2 regions of the Siminovitchia jepli genome follow, and region 1 is predicted to be linked to the other one. Evidence: riboswitches for the same ligand, from Rfam matches in the RefSeq annotation. Region 1 holds a riboswitch; the other holds the start of a gene.
What was found. Region 1 has a riboswitch for glycine ahead of glyA (serine hydroxymethyltransferase). Riboswitches for the same ligand answer to the same signal wherever they lie in the genome.
Positions count from the first base shown of each region.

Region 2: another riboswitch for glycine. It lies ahead of gcvT (glycine cleavage system aminomethyltransferase GcvT); the one in region 1 lies ahead of glyA (serine hydroxymethyltransferase).

Region 1 is NZ_JBFEGN010000006.1:57,660-69,916, reverse strand. It holds gene AB1L08_RS04930 (alpha/beta hydrolase family protein) at 1-672, shown strand, start outside; gene AB1L08_RS04925 (LysE family translocator) at 1,313-1,939, opposite strand; gene AB1L08_RS04920 (hypothetical protein) at 2,138-2,374, shown strand; glycine riboswitch at 2,451-2,557, shown strand; glycine riboswitch at 2,561-2,638, shown strand; gene glyA (serine hydroxymethyltransferase) at 2,732-3,982, shown strand; gene AB1L08_RS04910 (serine dehydratase beta chain) at 3,989-4,480, shown strand; gene sdaAA (L-serine ammonia-lyase, iron-sulfur-dependent, subunit alpha) at 4,514-5,392, shown strand; gene AB1L08_RS04900 (iron-sulfur cluster biosynthesis family protein) at 5,943-6,251, shown strand; gene AB1L08_RS04895 (amidohydrolase family protein) at 6,459-6,836, shown strand; gene AB1L08_RS04890 (DUF3870 domain-containing protein) at 6,995-7,312, shown strand; gene AB1L08_RS04885 (M55 family metallopeptidase) at 7,540-8,364, shown strand; gene AB1L08_RS04880 (ABC transporter permease) at 8,378-9,310, shown strand; gene AB1L08_RS04875 (ABC transporter permease) at 9,310-10,263, shown strand; gene AB1L08_RS04870 (ABC transporter ATP-binding protein) at 10,268-11,263, shown strand; gene AB1L08_RS04865 (peptide ABC transporter substrate-binding protein) at 11,293-12,257, shown strand, end outside.
Region 2 is NZ_JBFEGN010000003.1:106,692-118,948, reverse strand. It holds gene comGB (competence type IV pilus assembly protein ComGB) at 1-449, shown strand, start outside; gene comGC (competence type IV pilus major pilin ComGC) at 514-786, shown strand; gene comGD (competence type IV pilus minor pilin ComGD) at 788-1,231, shown strand; gene AB1L08_RS03425 (hypothetical protein) at 1,218-1,526, shown strand; gene comGF (competence type IV pilus minor pilin ComGF) at 1,495-1,950, shown strand; gene AB1L08_RS03415 (hypothetical protein) at 1,951-2,205, shown strand; gene AB1L08_RS03410 (YqzE family protein) at 2,195-2,380, shown strand; gene AB1L08_RS03405 (DUF7310 family coiled-coil domain-containing protein) at 2,763-3,071, shown strand; gene AB1L08_RS03400 (RNA polymerase sigma factor) at 3,209-3,703, shown strand; gene AB1L08_RS03395 (zf-HC2 domain-containing protein) at 3,690-4,346, shown strand; gene AB1L08_RS03390 (YqhG family protein) at 4,916-5,707, opposite strand; gene AB1L08_RS03385 (DEAD/DEAH box helicase) at 5,676-7,376, opposite strand; glycine riboswitch at 7,510-7,604, shown strand; gene gcvT (glycine cleavage system aminomethyltransferase GcvT) at 7,769-8,875, shown strand; gene gcvPA (aminomethyl-transferring glycine dehydrogenase subunit GcvPA) at 8,896-10,239, shown strand; gene gcvPB (aminomethyl-transferring glycine dehydrogenase subunit GcvPB) at 10,236-11,699, shown strand; gene AB1L08_RS03365 (rhodanese-like domain-containing protein) at 11,729-12,118, opposite strand.

The DNA.
Region 1 (12,257 bases):
CCGGTTGCGGAAGGGATGTACGACGGATTTTTATATTTGCGTGGCGGCATCAAAAGTGTCGGCATGGTAAGGCCTGCCCGAATTGGCCAATTTGCTTCGGAAGGTTTCGTTGTTTTTGCTCCGTTTTACCGGGGAAACCGTGGGGGAGAGGGGAATGAGGACTTTGCTGGAGAGGACCGGGAGGATGCATTTGCGGCGTTTGATATATTAAAAAATCACCCGGCTGTTATGAAGGACCGCATCCATATTTTCGGTTTTTCCCGCGGCGGTGTAATGGCATTGTTGACCGCCATTGAAAAAGAGGCCGCTTCTCTCGTTACATGGGGCGGAGTCTCGGACATGGCGCTGGCATACGTCGAGCGGAAAGATCTGCGCCGGATGATGAAGCGTGTCATCGGGGGATCGCCCAAAACGGCACCTGCAAAATATACATACCGCACCCCTTTGTATGAGCTTGAACACCTGCAATGCCCCGTACTGATCATTCATGGAGAGCGGGACGAACACGTATCCGCCGAACACGCCCGCCGGCTTGAAAAAAGACTTTTGGAGCTGGGCAAGAAGGTTGAAACGAAGTATTTTAAAGATGCCACACACTATTTTCCGCCGGCTTTAAACAGAGAGGTCGTGACGGAGGTGGGGAGGTGGATGAAAGACCATTTTTATCAATAAAATACAGCATTCATTAAATTATGTATTAAGAAAATAAAACAGAGACAAAGCATTTAATTTACAAATGCGCGGTCTAACTCCACCGTCTTTAAACGGTTGTCCATACTTAAGAAGAGGTGAAAGTATGGAAGAATATAGAAAAGGCAGTCATTCGGTATATGACATCAAGTACCCACGTAATATGGGTGAAAAAGTACAAATATAAAATGCTGCATGGAGAGATTGCAATAAGGGCAAGAAAATTGATCAGACAAGACTGTGAAGCAGGATAGTTTACCATATTGGAGGGAAAAGTTGGATGCATTTGTTATTATCCTGCCTTCGGGTATGTAGAACCTTACCATATTTGATGTAAGATGTTGCAGGATAATTTCCTTAAACGACCACCTGTACTTTAGCAGGTGATCGTTTAAATGTCTCAAAAGGCCTCTATCGGCTTTCCTTAAAGTATTGAAGATATAACTTGCCAAGAAATTTTTCTTCAAAAGAAGCTTTTCTGTGTCCAACTCCGACGCACAGGATGTGCTAGTGCAGGCGAAGTGACAGGACGTCGCTGCCTGAGCCTGCCGACGGACAGGACGTCCTAGTACCGCCGGCGCCTAGCCCCGCGAGGTCACAAACCACTGCTGCCTGCTTGTAATTATCGACTCTGAAATGCTACTTTCAATCCCAGCCCTATATAAATTGCTCCTACAATCTTGCCGCTAAAGCGACTGATCCAAGAAATTTTTTTGACCACTCCCGCCAGTAATCGTACGCCCATTGCAATAAGCGTCGTATAGATTGCGCTAAGCAGAACAAATACTAAACCAAGCACCAGAAACTGAAAAAACGTTGAACCTTGCTCCGGATGTACAAATTGGGGCAAAAATGACAGAAAAAACAATGCTGTTTTGGGATTTAAAATTTCAATTAACACTGCCTGGGTATAAGAATTTGTTGATGTTGCGGGAGAGATGTTTGGCAGTTTTGGGTCTGAAGGCTTTTCCATAACCGCTCGGATCCCCAAGTAAAACAAATAAGCGACCCCTGCAAATTTTACAATATTGAAAGCTAATGCTGATGTCATCAGGATTGCTGAGAGCCCAATCGTTGCAAATAAGGTATGAATCAAATCACCGGTTGCGATACCGAGCCCCGCCATGATTCCGCCTTTACGTCCACTTTGAACAGTACGGGAAGCAACAAGAAGAACAGCAGGGCCGGGTATTAAAAATAGGCCAATAACAATCACCACAAACATACTTAATGTTGAGAAAGTAATCATATGTAGTCCCTCCAATTTGTATATATTCAATGATAACTATTATATCATTATTTTATTGTTTCAGAATGTTTAAATGATAGTTGCATGCTTACAGAAAGTTAAACCCATTCTTTTGCAGATAATCTGAAATTTTATCAAGAGCCTCAACTGTTTTTGCCATTTTAGGTAAGACTCGACGGTTGCAAGACAGGGATTGCGATGAAAATGATCAGCGGGGAATGGGAGCAGCATCTGCTTGAGCAGAAAAGCATCTCTTTTGTCCAACTCGGACGGACAGGACATCCAAGTACCGCCGACGCCACAAAATGCGGCGATCTAAGGCATCGGCTGCTAATTACAGTGGTGGCTGAAAAGCTGCCTCCCCGCAATGCGGCTTGCCTATGGCTGGGCGCCTTGCTCTTTTCCTATGAAATTCGTTTAGCGCACAAATTTTGACGGAATGTTGCTGGTACTCCTCTATTGACATTCCCTTAAAACTTAAGTATATTATTAAATAGTTTCATAATTGCGAATGATAATCACGGGAGAGACTAAACGATCGTGTTTGGCACCGAAGGAGCAAGTCCCAAAAAAATCCTTGGGATCCAATCTCTCAGGTAAAAGTACCGTGCTTGGACGCATCTCTGGAGAGCGCCTTTAAAAGGCCACCAACGGGGAATACTTCGCCATGAAGTTAAACTCTCAGGTAACAGGACAGAGGAAGGTAGATGATAATCGCTATCTTTCCCCTGTCCTTTTTTATGTTCCGGAAAAAATTTTCAAGGGGAAGATAGAGAAAGAGGAGGGAACATAATGGGCTTGTTAAAGGGAGATGCGGAAATTTATCGGGCCATTGAGGCAGAAAGAAAACGCCAGGATGAATCGTTGGAGCTGATCGCTTCTGAAAATTTTGTCAGTGAAGATGTGATGGAGGCAATGGGGTCTGTTTTAACGAACAAGTATGCAGAAGGGTATCCGGACAAACGCTATTACGGCGGATGCGAATATGTGGATGTCGTTGAAAAATTGGCGATTGCAAGGTTAACGGCATTATTTGATGCCAACTATGCCAATGTACAGCCCCATTCAGGTGCCCAGGCGAATACGGCTGTTTTTTTCTCAATGCTGGACCCGGGCGACAAGATCATGGGGATGAATTTATCGCACGGCGGGCATTTGACTCACGGCAGTCCGGTCAATATGTCGGGAAAATGGTTTGATGTCGTTTCTTACGGCGTAAGGGAAGATTCCCATTTGATTGATTACGATGAGGTGGAGGCCATTGCGTTAAAAGAACGCCCGAAAATGATCATTGCCGGTGCAAGCGCTTATCCGAGGATCATTGATTTTTCCAAATTTAAAGAGATTGCTGATAAAACAGGTGCCATTTTGATGGTAGACATGGCCCATATTGCCGGGCTTGTAGCAAGCGATCTCCATCCTTCCCCTGTACCATATGCGGATGTTGTGACGAGCACCACGCATAAAACATTGAGAGGCCCTCGCGGCGGGATTGTTTTAACAAATGATGAAGAAGTAATAAAGAAGATCAATAAAGCTGTATTTCCAGGTATTCAAGGCGGTCCGCTCATGCACGTGATTGCAGCAAAAGCTGTTTCATTTAAGGAAGCGCTTCAGCCGGACTTTAAGACGTACGTGCATCAAGTGGTATTAAACGCATCAAGACTTGCGGAAACATTACTGGAATCGGGGGCCCGGCTCGTTTCAGGCGGAACGGATAACCACCTTGTTTTGCTGGATGTCCGCACTTGGGGGCTGACCGGAAAAGAAGCAGAACACTTGCTGGAAGAGGCAGGCATTACCGTGAATAAAAACACCATTCCATATGATCCGGAAAGTCCTTTTATAACGAGCGGGATCCGGATTGGAACCGCTGCCATTACAACGCGCGGGATGAGAGAGAAGGATATGGAAGTCATCGGCGAGGCCATTGCTGAAATGTTAAAAAGCAAGGGAGAACCGGCCGTTACGAAACGCGTAAAAGATAGGATTCAACAACTTTGTCACGAGCATCCTCTTTATCAAAAATGTCTGGTGAGGTAGATTGGGGTGGAAAAAGTGATTTACAATAGTTGTTTTGATATTATCGGCCCCATTATGCTAGGCCCCTCCAGCTCCCACACGGCGGGTGTTGCGTCGATTGGCAAATTTGCATATGACCTTCTCGGGAACATTCCCGAGTCGGTTCATATCACTTTCTACGATTCATTTGCGGAAACATATCGGGGACATGGAACGGATAAGGCCATTTTGGGCGGCCTGCTCGGAATGGGTACCGATGATCCGGGGATTCGCTATGCTTTCGACCTTGCTGAAGATGAAAAAATGCACGTTACTTTCCAAATGGAAGACCGATGTCCTTACTTCGACCATCCAAATACACTTATGGCAAAAATCAGAAGAGGGAGCAAACGTTTGGACATCGGAGGCGCATCCCTGGGTGGGGGACTTTCGAAAATTTTTCTCATTAACGGACATCTGGTGGATTTGCTGTTGAATGCCGAGATCGATATGGAATGGATCAAAGAAACATACTTATAAGAAAGAAGGTGAAACAGATTGGATTTTTCATCGATGGAAGAACTGCTGAAGCAGTGCCGTGAAAAAAGCCTGGGGATCGGTGAACTCATGCTGGAATGGGAAGCAGGCAAGACAGGCAGAAGCCGAAAAGAAATTTTCGATAAAATGAAAGAACGTCTGCTCAGGATGAAAGATGCCGTTGAAGCCGGCATTGAAGACAAATCAACGTCCCCAAGCGGTATTTCGGGCGGCGATGCCTACTTGATGCAGCAATATAAAGAGAAGGGCAATTACCTGATGGGGAGCGTAACAGTGGACGCAATGAAGTATGCGTTTGCCACTTCCGAAACAAATGCCAGGATGGGGGTCATCGTGGCCACTCCTACCGCCGGTTCTGCCGGAATCCTTCCGGGATGTATTTTTGCCCTCAAGGACAATACAGATATTCCGTTTGATGAACTGGTGATGGGCCTGTTTACCGCCAGTGCCATCGGATATGTAATCGCCAACAGGGCATTTATTTCCGGAGCCGCAGGCGGCTGCCAGGCCGAGGTGGGATCGGCTGTTACCATGGCAGCGGCTGCTATTGTGGAAATGAACGGGGGATCTCCCGACCAGGCTGTTCATGCGGCGGCAATGGGTTTGAAATCACTGCTCGGCCTTGTGTGCGACCCGGTGGCAGGGCTCGTCGAAGTGCCGTGCATTAAAAGAAACGTCATCGGAACTTCCATCGCTTTTACAGCGGCGGAAATGGCTCTTGCCGGGATTCAGAGCAGAATTCCATGTGATGAAGTCATTGGAGCGATGTATGATATCGGAAAAAGGATGCCCCGTACTTTAAAGGAAACAGCACTCGGAGGTTTGGCCGCTACCCCGACGGGAGAAAAATTAAAAGAAAAAATTATGGGGAAACCGTGTTTAAGAAGGGCTTGATGTTCAGCCCTTCTATATAAAATGAACTTTCGAATGTAACGTTAACACCTGATAAAAAGCCATTGCGTCTAGTCATTGTATCTCCCATCCTTTTTGATTATTAGTATTCTATACCCGAAAAGAGCGGTAATGGGATTGCGTTCCTTTGACCGTTCTCGCCAAAATAGCGCCTGCACGGGTAATAGCAATAGCGAGCCGGAACAATTAATAATAATGAATACCGATCGTCTAAAATGATTGCGTGGTAAACTTTTAAATTCTTGGTATATAGATTCTATTTTCATGTCCCGACACCCTGATCCAACTGGTTAATGTTAAAACTATTATACGTGACCGACTCGTTGTTTTCCCCTTCCAGGGTCACATAGGACCATTCTACGTGACCGAGTGGCTGGTTTTTCCTCTAGCAGGGTCACATAGAACCTTTCTAAGTGACCGAAATGTTGATTCTTACGTTCTTTCGGTCACATAGAGCCGCTGTACGTGACCCAAATGATGATTTTTCCTTCTTTTCGGTCACATAGAATCTTTATAAAGGAGATGAATGGTTTTGCTTATTACCTTAACAGACACAGCCATTCAAAAGCTCAGTACAATGGAATGGGAAGAAGGAAATTTTCCCCGGATTGACTGTGATGTAGCCGGAGGCTGCGGCATATCTGTCTCATTCAAACTTATTTTTGATGAACCGAGAAAAAATGACTCCGTGCTCGAGTATAACGGCATTCGCATTTTGCTCGACCGCTTTACCCGGAGGAATTTGGACGAGGTCACCCAGATTGATTATTCCGATGAACACGGCTTTACTGTTGGGGAAAACTTCGTTTCAAGCGCGTGCGCCATTGAAATACCTTCATAACCCCTACACCTCGGGTCCTAAGCAATCCCCCTTTAAGGGAGCAGCCCACATAAGAGTTAGAAAAAAGTAACCAACCCAAATGCTGGCCAGGCGTCATGGGTGGTTACTTTTTTTGTTATGATAGCATGTATGACCAAAGTTTCGAAAGAAATCATTGGAATTTGTTGAAAAAGAGAGTCCCTGCGTGGGCTCACTGTTTGGTATGTCATGCACAAAATAATATGGATTGCACAGATCACCCACTTGTGCAATGCGATGAACACCATTCATCATCGCGAACCGACCCCATCGTGTTTGCCGTTGGAAACGGATGATGCCAGCACCGAGTTTATCGCCGATGGCATCCATGTCCATCCGGCAATGATCAGGCTCGCCTTGCGGGCGAAGCGGAATCAGGAAATTGCTGTGATTACGGATGCAATCAGGGCCACCGATTTGGGTGACGGCGATTATCACTTGGGAGTGCTGCCGATTCCCCCACTTCAATCTGAGATAGTCGATAAGTGGGGGATGAATTTTAGTTTGGCGAAGCCAAAAGTTTCAGGACAGAACACTTGTTTTCTGCTAAACAAAAAGATAAGATGATCAAAAAATCTTAGAATGATGAAATTGATTCTGCTATTTTCCTTGAAAAATGAAAGCGTTTATATTAATATAAGTTATACCTTCGATTTAGTGACGGACGTTTGCATGTTTCCCATGTGAATGCCCCGCACTTTACCCGAACGGCAGGAGGATCATAAGTGTTTCCTAAAGAAGCAATTTATGTGATTGGTGACAGTAAGACTGCATCCAACAACCCTATTATGCAGCAATATAATGCATATTTCGTTGGTTTGGTTGTCGACACCAGGAATCATGAAATATTGGAAGCGGAATGTTCTTCTACCATTCCACTTACATCCAAGTTTATAAAATCATTATTTATCGGCAGGTTTATGCATGAGCAGGAGGAAATTATTTCGGAAATTGAAAGCAGGTACTTTGGTTCCTCGCAAAAAGCGCTGATTGTCGCTTTCAAAAATGCTCTTATTAAATATAATCAGCTTATTACCGGTTAGCTGCTTCATTTGTTCTTCGCAAGTGAAATCCAGCTGTTAGAGAGTTTTTTGTCTCTAATGGCTGGATTTTTTTATATCCATAACGAAATCTCGGAAATATCTCTTGTCGGAAAAAAAGCATGGATGTTTATGGGTGAGATCCGAATTTCCGCTCATTTTATAATAGATTGAATAATTTGTTTATTTACTTTATACTAAAAATAGTATTTTGAATGGGGAGAGAGACTATGAAACTTTATATTTCTGTCGACATGGAAGGCATCACTGGCCTCGTCGATCACACCCACGTGGATGCGGACAAGCACAATTATGAACGAAGCCGGATCATGATGACGGATGAAGCCAATCATGTGATTGCGGCCGCGTTTAACCAAGGGGCGAAGGAAGTCGTCGTCAATGATAGTCATTCAAAGATGAATAATCTTTTAATCGAAAGGCTTCACCCGGAAGCTTATATCATTACCGGTGATGTGAAACCGTTTTCAATGGTTCAAGGACTTGATGAGACGTTTGCCGGTGCCATTTTTGCCGGTTACCATGCCCGCGCGGCCCAGCCTGGAGTGATGACCCACTCGATGATTTTTGGTGTCCGCAACATGTTTATTAATGATGCGGCCGTTGGCGAGTTGGGGTTCAATGCCTATGTCGCCGGTTATTACGGTGTGCCGGTGATTATGGTTGCCGGTGATGATCAGGCAGCACTTGAAGCGGAACAGTTGATCCCAAATGTGACGACCGCAGTGGTCAAGGAAGCCATTTCCCGTTCTGCAGCCAAATCATTAACACCGGCCAAGGCAGGGGAGCTGCTGAAAGAAAAAACGGCACATGCGATTAAGAACCGCCATCACGTGAAACCGCTGACCCCGCCTGACAAACCGCTGTTAAGCATCGAATTTACCAATTATGGTGAAGCAGAGTGGGCGAATTTAATGCCGGGGACGGAGATGGTGCCGGGAACAACGATTGTCCGTTTTCAAGCCAAGGATATTCTCGAAGCCTACCAAGCGATGCTTGTCATGACGGAACTTGCGATGCGAACAACATTCTGTTAGGGAAGTGGCCATCATGAATACATATTTTATAAAACGTTTTGCGGCCATGATCATTACGTTATGGCTGATTATTACCGGAACATTTTTCTTAATGCATTCTGTGCCGGGATCGCCTTTTAACGAAGAGAGAACAACGAATGAAGCCATTCAAAAAAACCTTGCATCTTATTACCAATTGGATAAGCCGCTCATTGTGCAGTACGGCAATTATTTAGTATCACTTGTTCAGGGTGACCTCGGACCATCTATTAAAAAACCCGGCCAATCAGTAAATGATCTGCTTGGCAGAGGGTTTCCCGTATCATTTGAACTGGGAATGTATACGCTGATTGTGGCGACTATTTCCGGGATTGTCTTAGGGGTAGTGGCCGCCTTAAGGCATAACGGCTGGATTGATTACCTGGCGATGAGCGTGGCTGTATTGGGAATCTCCATTCCGAACTTTGTCATGGCGACGGCGCTCATTCAACAATTGGCTGTCAATATCCCGATATTTCCGGTGGCGACATGGTCAAGCCCAAAACATATGGTGTTGCCGATTTTGGCTCTGGCAACCGGCCCCATGGCCATTATTGCACGGTTAACGAGGACAAGCATGCTCGAAGTGTTAACCCAGGATTATATAAAAATGGCAAAAGCAAAGGGATTGTCGCCAGTGAAAATCGTCATGAAACATGCGTTGCGAAATGCCCTCCTGCCGGTCGTGACGGTTCTTGGTTCTTTGGCGGCAAGCATTTTAACCGGAACATTTGTCATTGAAAAAATATTTGCGATTCCCGGCATGGGAAAATATTTTGTCGACAGCATCAATAACCGGGATTACCCGGTCATTATGGGTACCACTGTTTTTTATAGTGCCCTGTTAATTTTCATGTTGTTTTTAGTAGATTTAGCCTATGGGTTCTTGGATCCCCGCATAAAGCTCCATAAAAAGGAGGCGAAATGATGGAACTGCGCAGACAGGAAGAGCGGAATATTTCGCCTGAAATACCTGATGAATGGTTTGTGCCGAAAGTCCGTGATGAAAAGCAAGCAGAAGCAGTCGTAAGACCGAGCTTATCTTATTGGAAGGACTCATGGCATCGCCTGGTGAAAAACAAATTGGCCATGGCCGGTTTGATTTTCCTCCTGCTTCTTGCTTTGCTGGCTATTTTCGGCCCGATGTTTTCACCCCATTCTGTTGAAACGCAAAAATTAACGCAGCAAAATCTTCCTCCATCGAGCAAGTATTGGTTTGGAACAGATGACTTGGGCAGAGATGTGTTCACCAGAACATGCTATGGGGCGCGAATTTCCTTATTTGTCGGGTTTATGGCAGCCATCATTGACTTTCTGATCGGGGTCACCTATGGGGGGATTGCCGGTTATAAAGGCGGACGGATTGATCATTGGATGATGCGGTTTGTTGAAATCTTGTATGGCCTGCCTTATTTACTGGTTGTCATTCTTGTCATGGTCGTGATTGGCCCTGGTCTAACCACGATTATTCTCGCTCTTTCGATTACCGGCTGGGTCGGAATGGCGCGGATTGTCAGAGGGCAGGTTCTGCAAATTAAAAACTATGAATTTGTGCTCGCCTCCCAAACGTTTGGGACGAAAACCTCGCGGATTATCCGCAAACATCTTTTGCCAAACACGATGGGCCCGATCATCGTGCAAATGACGCTGACGATTCCATCGGCGATTTTTGCGGAAGCTTTCTTAAGCTTTATCGGCCTTGGCATCCAGGCGCCGCATGCCAGCTGGGGAGTAATGGCGAATGACGGTTTATCGACGATTCTGTCAGGTTACTGGTGGCGCTTGTTCTTCCCAACTTTGTTTATTTCATTAACAATGTTTGCATTTAATGTTTTGGGCGACGGGTTACAGGATGCCCTTGATCCGAAACTAAGGAGGTAGCATCATGGAAAAAATCCTGCAGGTGAAAGATCTGCATGTATCATTCAAAACCTATGGCGGGGAAGTCAAAGCCGTACGCGGTGTCAGCTTTGATTTGCATAAAGGTGAAACATTGGCGATCGTCGGGGAATCCGGCTGCGGGAAAAGCGTGACCTCGCAGAGTATTATGAGGCTGATCCCGGAACCGCCAGGCAGGATTGCAGGCGGGGAGATACTATTTAAAAATAAAGATTTAATCAAGCTGAAGGAGCCTGAACTGAGAAAAATCCGCGGCGCTCAAATTTCAATGATATTTCAAGATCCGATGACGGCTTTAAATCCGACCATTACAATCGGTGACCAAATTATGGAAGGAATTCGCGAGCATGAGCCCATTTCCCGGAATAAAGCCAAGCAGAAGGCGATTGAGATGCTGGCGCTCGTCGGCATTCCTAACCCGGAAATCCGCTTGAAACAATATCCGCATCAGTTTAGCGGCGGGATGCGCCAGAGGATTGTGATTGCGATGGCACTCGTTTGTGAACCTGATGTACTGATAGCGGATGAACCGACAACGGCACTTGATGTCACCATTCAAGCACAAATTCTCGAACTATTCCGGGATATTCAAAAGAAAATCGGTGTTTCGATTATTTTAATCACGCATGATTTGGGGGTTGTTGCACAGGTTGCCGATAGAATTGCTGTCATGTACGCCGGCAAGATTGTCGAACTCGGGTCAAGGCGGGAGATATTTTATCAGCCGCAGCACCCCTATACAAAGGGATTGCTTCAATCCGTACCGCGCTTGGATATGGTCAAGGGTGACTTGATTCCGATTCCGGGAACACCACCGGATTTATTTGCACCGCCGGTTGGCTGTGCCTTTAGTGCCCGCTGTCCGTTTGCGATGGAAGTGTGCAGCCGCGTCTATCCGTTTCAATACCATGTAAGCGACCAGCATCAAGTCGATTGTTGGCTGCAGGATGAACGGGCGAGAAAATTGGTTTCAACATTTTAACATAATACTAATTTATAAGGGGGAGGAACATGAAAAAGTTGATGATAATGTTGGCTGCCATCATGCTTCTAATTTCTTTGTCGGCATGTACAGCCAACAAGGATGCCGGCAGTGAACCAAAAGACAATGGGAAAGAAAAGACCGCGGATAAGGGAGAAAAGGTTCTTTATTTAAATAATGGACAAGAGCCCACATCATTTGACCCGCCGATTGGCTTTGATGCCGTGTCTTACAATGCTTTAAACAATATTATGGAAGGGCTTACGCGGTTGGATGAAAGCCATGAGCCGCAGCCTGCAACGGCAGAAAAATGGGACATTTCCCAAGACGGTAAAACCTACACATTCCATATTCGTGAAAATGCCAAATGGTCAAACGGTGATGATGTAACGGCCGATGATTTCGTTTATGCCTGGAAACGCCTGTTGGATCCGAATACCGGTTCTGCTGCTGCTTTTTTAGGCTACTTTATTGAAGGCGGCGAAGAGTATAACGATGGAAAAGGCTCTGCTGACGATGTCAAGGTGAAAGCGATTGACAAAAAAACGTTGGAAGTAACACTGATGAGCCCGCAGGCTTATTTCCTAAGTGTCATTGCCAACCCTTGTTTTTTCCCAATCAATGAAAAAGTCGCAAAAGACAATCCAAACTGGTTTAACGAGGCCGGCACATTTGTCAGCAATGGACCGTTCAAGTTGGCTGAATGGAATCATGACAGTGATTTTACAATGGTAAAGAATGACCAATACTGGGATGTCAACAATGTGAAACTGGATAAAGTTCATTGGGCAATGGTCGATGATCCAAATACGGAATATCAAATGTTTACGACAGGTGAACTCGATACAACCGATATTCCGGCGGAACTGGCCGACAAGCTGTTTAAAGAGGAGAATGTCGAGATAGAGGATCAGGCAGGACTCTATTTCTACCGCTTTAATGTAACAAAAGAACCATTCCAAAATAAAAATATCCGTAAGGCCTTCGCGTTAGC
Region 2 (12,257 bases), on a different contig from region 1:
TTTCAGGTACTCCGTTTATCCACTCCTACTACAAACTGTACCAAACCATCTTTATTTCCAGAGAATGGAGCTTTTTATTAAAAAGCGGCTTTTCTATCAATGAAATCATTGAAATCATGTTGACTCAGCCCTTCCACCCTTTATTAAAAGAGTCTGCCGCAGAGATCAGAAGCATGCTGAAAACGGGTTATTCCTTTTCGGAAGCCCTCATCCACCTGGGATTTTTGGAAGAGGAAATGATTGAGATTGTTGCCCACGGCGAGAAGAACGGTAAACTGGACAGCGAGCTCCTTTTTTACAGCGAGTTTTGTTTGCTTAAACTGGAAGAAAAAACGATGAGAGTCTTCACCTTTTTGCAGCCTGTCATTTTCTTGCTGATTGGGCTGATCGTGATTGCCATTTACTTATCGATCTTTTTGCCGATGTTTCAAATCATCGATTCCATTTAGAAGGAGAGAGATTGCAGTGTTGAACTATTTAAAGAAAAATGAGAAAGGCTTTACGTTAATAGAAATGATGGTTGTTCTTTTGGTCATTACGGTGTTAATTCTTGTCGCGCTTCCGAATGCAGCCAAACATAGCTCCAACATTAATGACAAAGGATGTGATGCCCTCAGGCAAATGGTGCAGGGGCAGGTGGAGGCCTATCGGATGAAGCATCATGAAATTCCTACTTTTGCCAAGCTGGAAAGCGAGGGTTACGTAAAGAAAAAAGACAACACTTGCCCGAACGGCAAAACGTTAATAATAGAAAATGACGGGGAGGTGAAGGTATCGTCCAATTGACATGCGGGTTCTCCAATATGTTCGCTCTTTTAAAGGCTTTACTTTGCTCGAAATGCTCATCGTATTAGCCGTCATTTCGGTTATGCTTGCCATTGGAATGGCAGGCGTTAAACCGGTAACGGAATGGGTACAGAAACAAATGTTCATTACCCAATTGGAATCCGATTTATATCATGCCCATTCGTATGCCATCAATAGGAAGGAAACGATTGTTTTTCGATTTTTAAAGGAGCAAAACGAATATGAGGCGGCATCCGGCGGCCACACCATTATAAAAAGGGAGCTTCCGCCCTCCATCAAGATGACAGACGGCAACTTAACCCGTTTCCATATAACACCCGAAGGGACGATTTCACATTTTGGAACAGTCCATTTTCAGGTGGATGACAGTACCATACAACTGACCATTTATATAGGGAGGGGGAGGTTTATTGTTAAAAAATGAGAAGGGTTTTACTTTACTTGACGGAATCATCTCTTTCAGTCTTTTGCTCCTTGTCGCTTCCATGCTTTTTCCATTATTGTTTCGCATGCTCGATGCATTGAATGAAGGGAAAAAAGAATTGGCAGCCTATCGGTTGCTGTATGAACAAGTGGAGGAGTCAGTTCGGTTGAATGATTGGAGGGATAGACGGATGATCAGCAGGAATATCGAATATGAATTTACTTTCCAAGATCTTCGGGGAAAAAAGAAGGCGTGCGTAAGCTATGAAGGTAAAACGGCCTGTATGGAACAGTGAGTCGGGCTTCACGTTGCCGGAAGCGATTATGACGATGGCCATTTTCTGTTTGATCCTGTCCTTTATGCCGCTTATGTATCTTTCCTATTCCGCGGTGGAGAGAACCATTTCGACGGAGAAAGATTATGAATGGAATATTTTCCTTATCCAATTCCGGAGTGAATTATACAGCGCTGATGCTTGGCGGGTGGGATCCAACCAGCGAATTTTTTTGGAAAATAACGACATACCGATATCATATGAACGTTACGGAAAGGTCGTCAGAAGGCAGGTTCGTGATATGGGACACGAGATCGTTTTGCAAAATGTAGCGAGATTAACCTTTCGGGAGGAAAGTCCAAAGCTGTATATGATGGTGGAGTTTGCCGATGGTACGACAGAAGAAGCAGCCTTTTACCTGCCATTTGGAGGGGAGGATGAATAGATGGGAAATGAACGGGGGGCTGTTTTTCCATTGACATTAATGATTGTATTGATTGCCTTGTTGATTGCAAGCCAGACTGTGTTCATCTTTATGTCCCAGTACGGATATTTAACCGAGATTCGCAATTTTTATAAGCAGGAAGGGGAGCGTTTGCTGAATGAGCCGTTTCCGGAAGAGGAAGGCAGAGACACTAAAAATGGAGAAAAATGGCCATACTTTTTAGAAAAAGAAAGGCGGTCCGTTTATGTCGACTGACGATTATGTAAAATACATGACAGAAACGTTCATAAAACACTTGGAGCGGCCAAGATCGGAACGAAAAGATGCAAGAAAAAAGAGAAAAGAAGAAAAAGGCCCCTTCCTGTTTAATTGGTTTGGCCTCATTCCCTTTTCACTCATGATGCTGGTCAAGAAGGACAGGGGGGAATGATAGCCTGCAAATGGTACTCCTTTCGGAGATTAAGAAAAGCACAAGCGCCTTGCCCATCGACGTACAGACTGAGCTGAAATGTGGAAGACGGCCGCTTAGGGGCGACAAGCGCTGGAGGGCAATACAGCGAAGTCGTTCTTTGACTTCGTTGGATTGACCGAAGCGACCCCGAGCCCCTGCCGTCTGCAACTAGACAAAAGTGCCTCCGACGAGATAAAGGAAACACGAGGCTCAAGCAGCGGCGTCCTCGAAAAAGCTTACGCTTTTTCTTCGTGCGGGTGACGATGCTGTCGAACTACTTTTAATCCATTTTTCGGAGTACGCCCCTTTCAGTATGGTATAATGAAACATAACAGCAAAACGGCAGATGGAGAGGTGAAAAATGGAGAGTAAAGCCATTTTACAAGCAATCATGGAGTTGTCGGATCAATTAAAGGCTACGGAAGAAAAGGTAACCGGGCAATTAGAGTCGCTTGAAAACCGAATATCCTCTATTGAAAAAAGAATGGATTCGCTTGAGGATAGAATGGATTCGCTTGAGGGCAGAATTGATGCAGTTGAGCAAAAAATTGATGCAGTTGAGAAAAATTTAAGTGAAAAGATTGAGAGAGTGGATGCCAAAATCTCTGTTTTGGCAGATGAAATGGTGTCCACTAAGGCCGATGTTGTGATGCTGAAAAAGGCGAAATAAAACTGGCGGAAAAAACACAAAAAGTCGACGATCCTATATGGATTTGATCGGCTTTTTTATTTTCTAAAAAAATATTTAAAGAATTTTTGTAACGAACGCCCATTCCGAGAGTTATATAAGTAAAAGGGTGAAAAGAGATGGACTTTGAGGATATCTATCGGAAATACTTTCAAGAAGTTTATTTGTTTATTAAATCTTTAAGTCATGATGAGAGTATAGCTGAAGAAATTACGCAAGAGGCTATTTTTAAAGCGTTAAAGGCAATTCAAACATTCGATGGCTCCAAAGATATTCGAGCATGGCTTTTTACTATTGCCAAAAATACATATTTCTCGCATTACAGAAGAAAGAAAAAACAAATAGATTCGGATTTCATAGAAGAACCAATGACGGAAGTGCAAATTGTAAAGCATTTGATGAATGAGGAAGAGGCATTTATCGTTCATCAGTTTCTTCACTCTATGGATGAGCCATATAAAGAAGTCTTTTCACTACGCACTTTTGGCGAATTACCTTTTGAGAAAATAGGAAGACTTTTTGGGAAAAGCTCGGGTTGGGCAAGGGTAACTTTTTACAGAGCAAGGAAAAAAATTATTGAGTATATGGAGGAGATGAATCATGAAAGAGATTAAATGCACCATTATTCAAGATGTTTTGCCTCTTTATATGGACGAGGTAGTCAGTCAAGACACGAAAGAAATGGTAGACAGGCATTTAAAGCAGTGTGAAACATGTCAAAAGGAATATGAATCCATGAAACGCAAGCTTTATATTCCGGCAGAAAATAAAGACTCTCTTTTTGATAAGATCAGCAAAAAATGGCGTAAGAAAAAAGTGATGATTTCAATTGTTTCCGTTTTAGCAACAGCTATTACTTTATTAGGCGCGTTTGCGTATGTTTTTTATTATGAAAGGGTTATTCCATATTCGGGAAATCTAATTAAAATTGAAATGCAAAATGATCATCAATTGGTTTCTCATTATTATGGCGAAAGCTATGCTACTGTTCATGGAACGCATCCTTTTTCACTTGAAATTGATGGAGAGAAAAAGAATATAAGTTTTATTTTTTATACGAAAACATTTGCCGATTCTCCTACAAGAAATCTGATTAAAAATGAAAAAAATGATGAACAAGAATATATCTTTAAGCTTGCTGAAAGTGAAAAAATTGATGCTGTGTATTATGCAGATTATGATGTCGAAAAAATCGCTACTGGAAAAGAGTCTTGGGATTCAATTTTAAAACGTGCAGTATTGATTTGGGAGAAATAACATTTTTTTGCTATATACAATGGATGTAAGAGTTTAACACGCAATCATTTTAGACGATCGGTATTCATTATGAATTGGCCCGGCAGGCCAATGCCATTGCCCGCGCTATCGTTATTTCCCTGAAAACGGTCAAAGGAACGGGCCCCCATTGCCCGTGCTGGCGTTATTTCGCCGAAAACGGTCAAAGGGACGGGCTCCCATTGCCCGCGCTGGCACTATTTCCCTGAAAACGGTCAAAGAAACGGAATCCCATTACCGATCTTTTCGGGTATAGAATACGAATAGTCAAAAAAAGATGGAAGACCAATGACTGGACGCAATGGCTTTTTGTCAGATTTTAATGTTGCATTCAAAAGTTCATTTTATATAATTTCCATATTGAATCAATCGAGGAGATTTTGATTTCGAAACTGTACTAATGTTCAACTTGCACATCTTCCAATCCATTGATTGGCCTGCTGCATCTTCTTTGTGGCCGGGAACAGGACCTGCGGAATAGCTTTGGCAAATAAGAGCACCGCTAGCCGCAGTGTCATACCCTCTGTTCCTAACATCGAGCCATGAAAGATTCAAATTGGCGAGGCAAGGTAAAAAATGCCGCCGTTTACAATTTCAATATGAATTGCAGGTTCATATTGCTCAATCAGTGCTTTTTTCTCAATCTCGTACGTTTCCGGCTTTTCAACTTGATCGGCATAAAATTGGTCCAGAAGCTTTAAATCTTCTTCCTGCCTTTTTTTGGCCGCTTCGGCCCAAGAATGGTCACTGGCCGCAATGTCATTTGTGACAAATGTTTCAATCCTTTTTAAACCGCTGCCGGGTTTGATGATTGGGGATATCGTAAAACAATAGTCGGGTATTTTTGGGACGAGCCGGCGGCTTTGCATTTTTTCGATAAAATGGTCTACCAGCATGCCGTTGATCAAATGGAGCCCGAAGGACCTCAGGACATCCCGTTTCCTGTCGGAGCAGTATGATATTTTCATATTTACATTCAGCCACGGATAAAGCGGAACCGACTGAAAAGGAGGGGTATCGGGCTGTTCGTACAACCGGATATAGGCAGCCATTTTTTTGGCTGTCCGGAATAATTGGTGAAGGCGGGGTGCGCCGAAATGTATATATTCGCCCTTTATGCTCTCGGGGGCTTTTTCCTCATCTGTGATGAATGTCAGTTTTTCCGGATTGGGCGTTCCACCCGTCTTTTCCAAATATGTCCAATAAAATGGCCGGTTCATTAGCTCTTTGTCCATCTCTATCGTAAGCTGTACGGTTAAAAAACCGGGGCCGTTTTCCAGAATGGTACATTGCGTCGCATCAAAGAAGCTTTCAAGATATTGATGAATTTCTTGTTGAAGCATTATTTTCACGTTCCTCTCTAATGGAATCGGCAAACTCGATCAAGGCGGAAAGGTTGGCCATTTTCACCTTGAGCTCTCCTTCCGATTTCGAGTCCCTGAAAATATCCAGCATATGTTCCTCGATACTGCCGAACTCCAGCTTGGCCAAAATATCATCCAGTTCTCCGATTACGCGCTCAAAGAGCTTTATTTTTTTTGTAAGCAAATTGACAATGTGCTCTTCAATGGTATTTTTTACGGCAAAGTTATATATATATACATCTTCTTCCTGCCCGAGCCGGTGTACACGGCCGATTCTTTGTTCCAGGCGCATCGGATTCCATGGCAAGTCGAAATTGATGACCTGGTTGCAAAACTGCAAGTTGATCCCCTCTCCCCCGGCTTCGGTGGCGATGAGCACTTGGACGCGATTTTTGAACAACTCCCTCATCCAATCCTTTTTCCCGCGCTTAAAGCCGCCGCGAAACGGAACGGACTTAATCCCGTGCTGCTGCAAAAACCACTGCAAATATAATTGGGTGGCACGATATTCCGTAAAAATAATCACTTTATCATTGATTTTTTTGATCAGCTCGAGGGCTTTCAATGCCTTGGAGTTTTGCGATACGGCATCTATTTTCGTTTGCAGAAACTTTAGTTTTTCCACATATCCATCTGACGGGTTTTCATGTTTTTGCAGCATGTTTTTTAACGTTAAATAAACGGCTTCCCTGCTGCTGCATGCCTCCCGCTGCAACGTAATAATCGAAAAAGCATTTGCCGCATACTGTTCACCGGACTCCCTTAATATATCAATCCCGTTATATAGCTCGCGTTCTTCTTTGCTGAATTCAATCGGAATCGTTTCAACATGGCGCTTCGTCCATTCAATTCCGGTGTCGGCTCTTCTGTTCCGAATCATGACTTTATTTACCAGGCTTTTTAAATACTCATTTTCTTGCTTTGATAAATTTTTATTTTTATATTTCTCCAAAAAACTGTTTTGGCTCCCGAGATGCCCGGGTTTTAACAGGGAGACAAGGTAGAAAATCTCTTCGATTTTATTTTGTATCGGTGTTGCCGTAAGCAGCAGGCAAAATTTTTTCCGGAGAGATTGGACGAACTGATAATTTTTCGTTTTATGGTTTTTGAGCTTGTGAGCCTCATCGACAATGATGAAATCAAAAGACTGTTCGGAAATGATATCACAATGGGGACTTCGTTTTGCCGTATCAATCGATGAAACGATGCAGTCATATTGGCCCCATACATAGCTTTTCGTTGCCGGTACGGCGTGAATATGGAATTTTGAATTCAACTCGTATGTCCATTGGGAAACGAGAGAGGCGGGGACAAGGATTAATGCCCGTTTGACAAGGCCGCGAATCATGTATTCTTTTAAGATCAAGCCGGCCTCAATTGTTTTTCCAAGCCCCACTTCATCGGCCAAGATCGCTTTGCCGTGCATGTTTTCCACAACAACAGTGGCCGTTTCCAATTGATGGGGCAATAATGTTAGCTGGGGCAAATGATTCGGTGCAACAAGGCCCTCAAAGTCAGGAACGAGCAGATGCTTTTCAGCCATCAATGCGAGCTTGAACAATTGCTGATTGGCCCAGGGGCCATCCTGTTCGATTCGCTCCAGGAAACCCGGAAGCCATTGGCCATCAAATTGAATAGGTACTTTCATTGCGAATCTCCTCTCCTTTCTTTATATTTTTAAGGAAAATGTTTGAACAATTGGAGAAAGAATGGTACGATGTGTGTAACTAGCCAGTTTCACACATTTATAGTATAACCAGTCCCAAACAGAATATAGGCGAATGAAGACAAGAGGAGAGACCGAATGGATTGACGGCGCCGAAGGAGCAAGTACGAAACGTGCGAATCTCTCAGGCAAAAAGACTCTTGTTTGACGCAACTCTGGAGAGCGTTTTCTTTAAACAAGAAAACCACCAAAGAAGAAAGCCGATTTTAAAGCGGTCAAACTTTCAGGTCCCAAGACAGAGAACCTTTTCATAAGGCTTTTCTGTCTTTTTTTGTTGCCTGATGTTACATAAAAGATGACAAGGAGGAAGGACAATGGCAGGATTAAAACGAACGCCTTTGTATGCTTTGTACGAAAAATACGGGGCAAAGACGATTGATTTTGGCGGATGGGATCTTCCTGTCCAGTTTTCCAGCATCAAAGAAGAACACGAAGCCGTCAGAGAAAGAGCGGGCATCTTTGATGTTTCCCATATGGGGGAAATTCTGGTGACGGGCAAGGCAAGTGAATCGTTTCTTCAAAAGCTGATGACGAATGATTTGTCCAAACTAAAGAAGGGCGGAGCGCAGTATACGGCGATGTGTTATGAAGATGGCGGAGTCGTAGACGATTTGCTCATATATCGGCTGGATGAAGAAGATTATTTGCTGATCGTAAATGCCGCCAACACGGATAAAGATTTTGACTGGATGAAACAGCATAGGGTCGCAGATGTAGAAGTTGAAAATGTCTCGGACGAATATGCCTTGATTGCCATTCAGGGACCGAAAGCGGAGCGGATTTTGCAAAAAATTGTCAATAATGCGGATTTAAGCGCAATCAAATTTTTCAAATTCCAACAAAACGTAGATCTAAACGGAGCGAAAGCGCTTGTTTCCCGGACGGGGTACACGGGTGAAGACGGATTTGAAATTTACTGCAAACCGAAAGATTCCGTTCAAATATGGGAGGATTTGCTGGAAGCAGGCAAAGATGAGGGGATGATGCCTTGCGGGCTCGGTGCAAGGGATACGCTTCGTTTTGAGGCGTCTTTGCCGCTTTATGGACAGGAATTGTCCCCGGAAATTTCTCCTTTGGAAGCCGGCATCGGGTTTGCCGTAAAATTCAATAAAGAAGAAGACTTTATCGGAAAAGAAGCGCTGTCAAAACAGAAGGAAAACGGCATTTCAAGAAGGCTTGTGGGAATCGAAATGCTGGACCGGGGCATTCCGAGGCATGGCTACCCCGTTTTTTGCAATGATGAAGAAATCGGGTTCGTGACATCGGGAACACAATCTCCCACGTTGCAAAAAAATATCGGCCTTGCCCTGATTAAGGCCGAATATAGTGAAGCCGGGAAGGAACTGGAAGTGGCAGTGCGCAAAAAGCGCTTAAAAGCGAAAATCATCCAAACGCCATTTTATCAACGTCCAAAAAAATGAGGATGGGAGAGAAAAAGATGATCAAACATCGTTATTTGCCGATGACCGAAGAAGACAAAAACGAAATGCTCCAAACGATCGGGGTAGATTCAATCGAAGAATTGTTTTCGGATATACCCGAAAAAGTTCGATTCAAAGGGGAGTACAATATTAAAAAAGCTCAATCCGAACCCGGCCTGTTGAAGGAATTGTCGCGGCTTGCGGCCAAAAACGCGGATTTAAAACAGCATGTCTCCTTTTTGGGAGCCGGCGTGTACGACCATTACATCCCGACAATCGTTGACCATGTCATATCACGATCAGAATTTTACACGGCATACACGCCCTATCAGCCGGAAATTTCCCAAGGCGAGCTCCAGGCCATTTTTCAATTCCAAACCATGATCTGCGAACTGACGGGAATGGATGTTGCGAACTCTTCCGTGTATGATGGGGGAACGGCCCTTGCGGAAGCGGCGATGCTTGCTGCGGGGCAGACGAAAAGGAAAAAAGTCCTTGTTTCAAGGACGGTCCATCCCGAAGCCCGCGATGTATTAAAAACATATGCCAAAGGCCAGGCGGTCGAAGTCATAGAAGTTCCGAATAAAGACGGTTTGACAGACCTGGATGCGTTAAAAGCCGAGATAGACGAAGATGTAGCGGCTGTGATTGTCCAATACCCGAACTTCTTTGGCCAAATTGAGCCGCTTAAGGAAATCGAACCGCTCATCCATAACGCTAAAGGTTTGTTCATCGTTTCAAGCAACCCGCTTTCTTTAGGTGTTTTAACACCTCCGGGAACCATTGGTGCAGATATTGTTGTCGGTGATGCTCAGCCCTTTGGCATTCCTGCTTCTTTTGGCGGGCCGCACTGCGGCTACTTTGCCGTTGCGAAAAAGCTGATGAGAAAAGTTCCGGGAAGGCTTGTCGGCCAGACAACAGACGAAGACGGCAAAAGAGGTTTCGTTTTAACCCTGCAGGCGCGCGAGCAGCATATCCGCCGTGATAAAGCCACATCCAACATCTGTTCCAATCAGGCACTGAACGCCCTGGCCGCATCTGTAGCCATGACGGCACTCGGAAAAAAAGGCGTTAAAGAAATGGCTGTTCAAAATATTCAAAAAGCACATTACGCGAAAAATGTGTTTAAGGAAAACGGTTTTTCTATTCCATTTGACGGCCCCCATTTCAACGAGTTTATCGTAAAACTCCATCAGCCTGTCAGTGAAGTAAATAAAAAGCTTTTGGAAAAAGGGATCATCGGCGGCTATGATGTAAGCCGCGACTTTCCGGAGCTGAAAAATCATATGCTTGTCGCCGTAACAGAGCTGAGAACAAAAGAAGAGATCGATCACTTCGTAAAAGAATTGGGGGGATTATCATGAGTCAAGAGAACTTGCCTCTTATTTTTGAAATGTCGACACCGGGCCGCGTCGGATACAGCCTGCCGGAACTGGATGTTCCCGAGGTTGACGTCCATCAATATATCCCGTCGGATTATTTGCGGGAGGAAGAACCGGAACTCCCCGAAGTATCGGAATTGGACATTATCCGGCACTTTACAGAGCTGTCAAATCACAACCATGGAATCGATTCGGGGTTTTATCCGCTCGGTTCCTGTACGATGAAATATAACCCGAAAATCAACGAACAGGTCGCCCGGTTTCCGGGGTTTGCCCATATTCATCCTTTGCAGCCGGAGTCGTCCGTTCAAGGTGCGCTTGAGCTTATGTATGATTTACAGGAGCATTTGAAAGAAATTACCGGGATGGATGAAGTGACATTGCAGCCGGCAGCGGGGGCACATGGGGAATGGACCGGTTTGATGATGATCCGGGCATATCATGAAGCGAAAGGCGATATGAACCGGACGAAAGTCATCATTCCGGATTCGGCACACGGGACGAACCCTGCGTCGGCGACAGTAGCCGGTTTAGAGACCATTACTGTCCGTTCGGGTGAAGACGGACTGGTTGATCTGGATCACTTAAAAGAACTTGTGGGCCCGGATACAGCGGCACTGATGCTTACAAATCCCAATACGCTTGGGTTATTTGAAGAACAGATTGTGGAGATGGCGGAAATCATTCATGAAGCGGGAGGAAAACTATATTATGACGGCGCAAACTTAAATGCGGTAATGTCCAAAGTCCGCCCCGGCGATATGGGATTTGACGTTGTCCATTTGAATCTTCATAAAACATTTACAGGCCCGCACGGAGGCGGCGGCCCCGGATCCGGCCCTGTCGGCGTCAAGAAAGATTTAATCCCATATTTGCCAAAGCCGGTCATTACGAAACGCGACGATCAATTTGTCATAGACTATGATCGCCCCAACTCCATCGGCAGGGTAAAACCTTTCTACGGCAACTTCGGAATCAACGTCAGGGCATATACGTATATTCGTTCCATGGGTCCGGATGGCTTGAAGGCGGTAACGGAATACGCGGTCCTTAATGCCAACTATATGATGAGAAGGCTGGCACCGTATTTTGACTTGCCGTATGACAGACATTGCAAGCATGAATTTGTTTTAAGCGGAAAACGCCAAAAAAAATTGGGTGTCCGGACGCTTGATATCGCCAAACGTCTCCTTGATTTTGGCTATCATCCGCCGACGGTCTATTTTCCGCTCAACGTTGAAGAGTGCATGATGTTTGAACCGACTGAAACGGAATCGAAAGAAACGCTCGACGGATTTATTGACGCAATGATCCAAATTGCAAAGGAAGCAGAAGAAAATCCGGAAATAGTGCAGGAAGCTCCACACAATACAATTGTAAAAAGACTGGATGAAACCAAGGCAGCCAGAACGCCGATTCTCCGCTATGAAAAAGCAAAATAATAACTCAGCCCTTCAAGGGCTGAGTTATTTTATGATCTCGTCTTAACTTTTCCCGTCCATTTTTTAAAGCCGCCTTGCAGATGATAAAGCTGACGGTACCCTTTTCTGTAAAGCATTTGGGCGGCTCTTCCGCTTCGCATCCCGCTTTGGCAATATAAATAGACCGGTTTATCCGGACGAATTTCCTTCATTCTCATTTTCAGCTGAGACATCGGAATATTTCTCGCCCCAAGGATGTGGCCGCCTTCAAATTCTTTCTGTTCGCGGACATCGATCAGTTGTGCCTTGCGATAGCCGGCACGAAATTCCTCTTCCGTCAGAGTCTTTAATATTTTTTTCTGTTGGAAGTAGTTATAAAGGGAAAATGCAATAATGGCTCCCAACAAGACAATTATTGTGTACAGCAGTCCCAAATCCATAGCCCCTTTCCGATAATAGCGCTACACTCTATTATATTCTTCAAATCATGATGAATCAAAGATTTTCCCTCTAATCCACTCCATCAAAAAAGTAAAAGGTTAAATTTGTTGAAAATCAACGATTTATGTTGAACTTTCG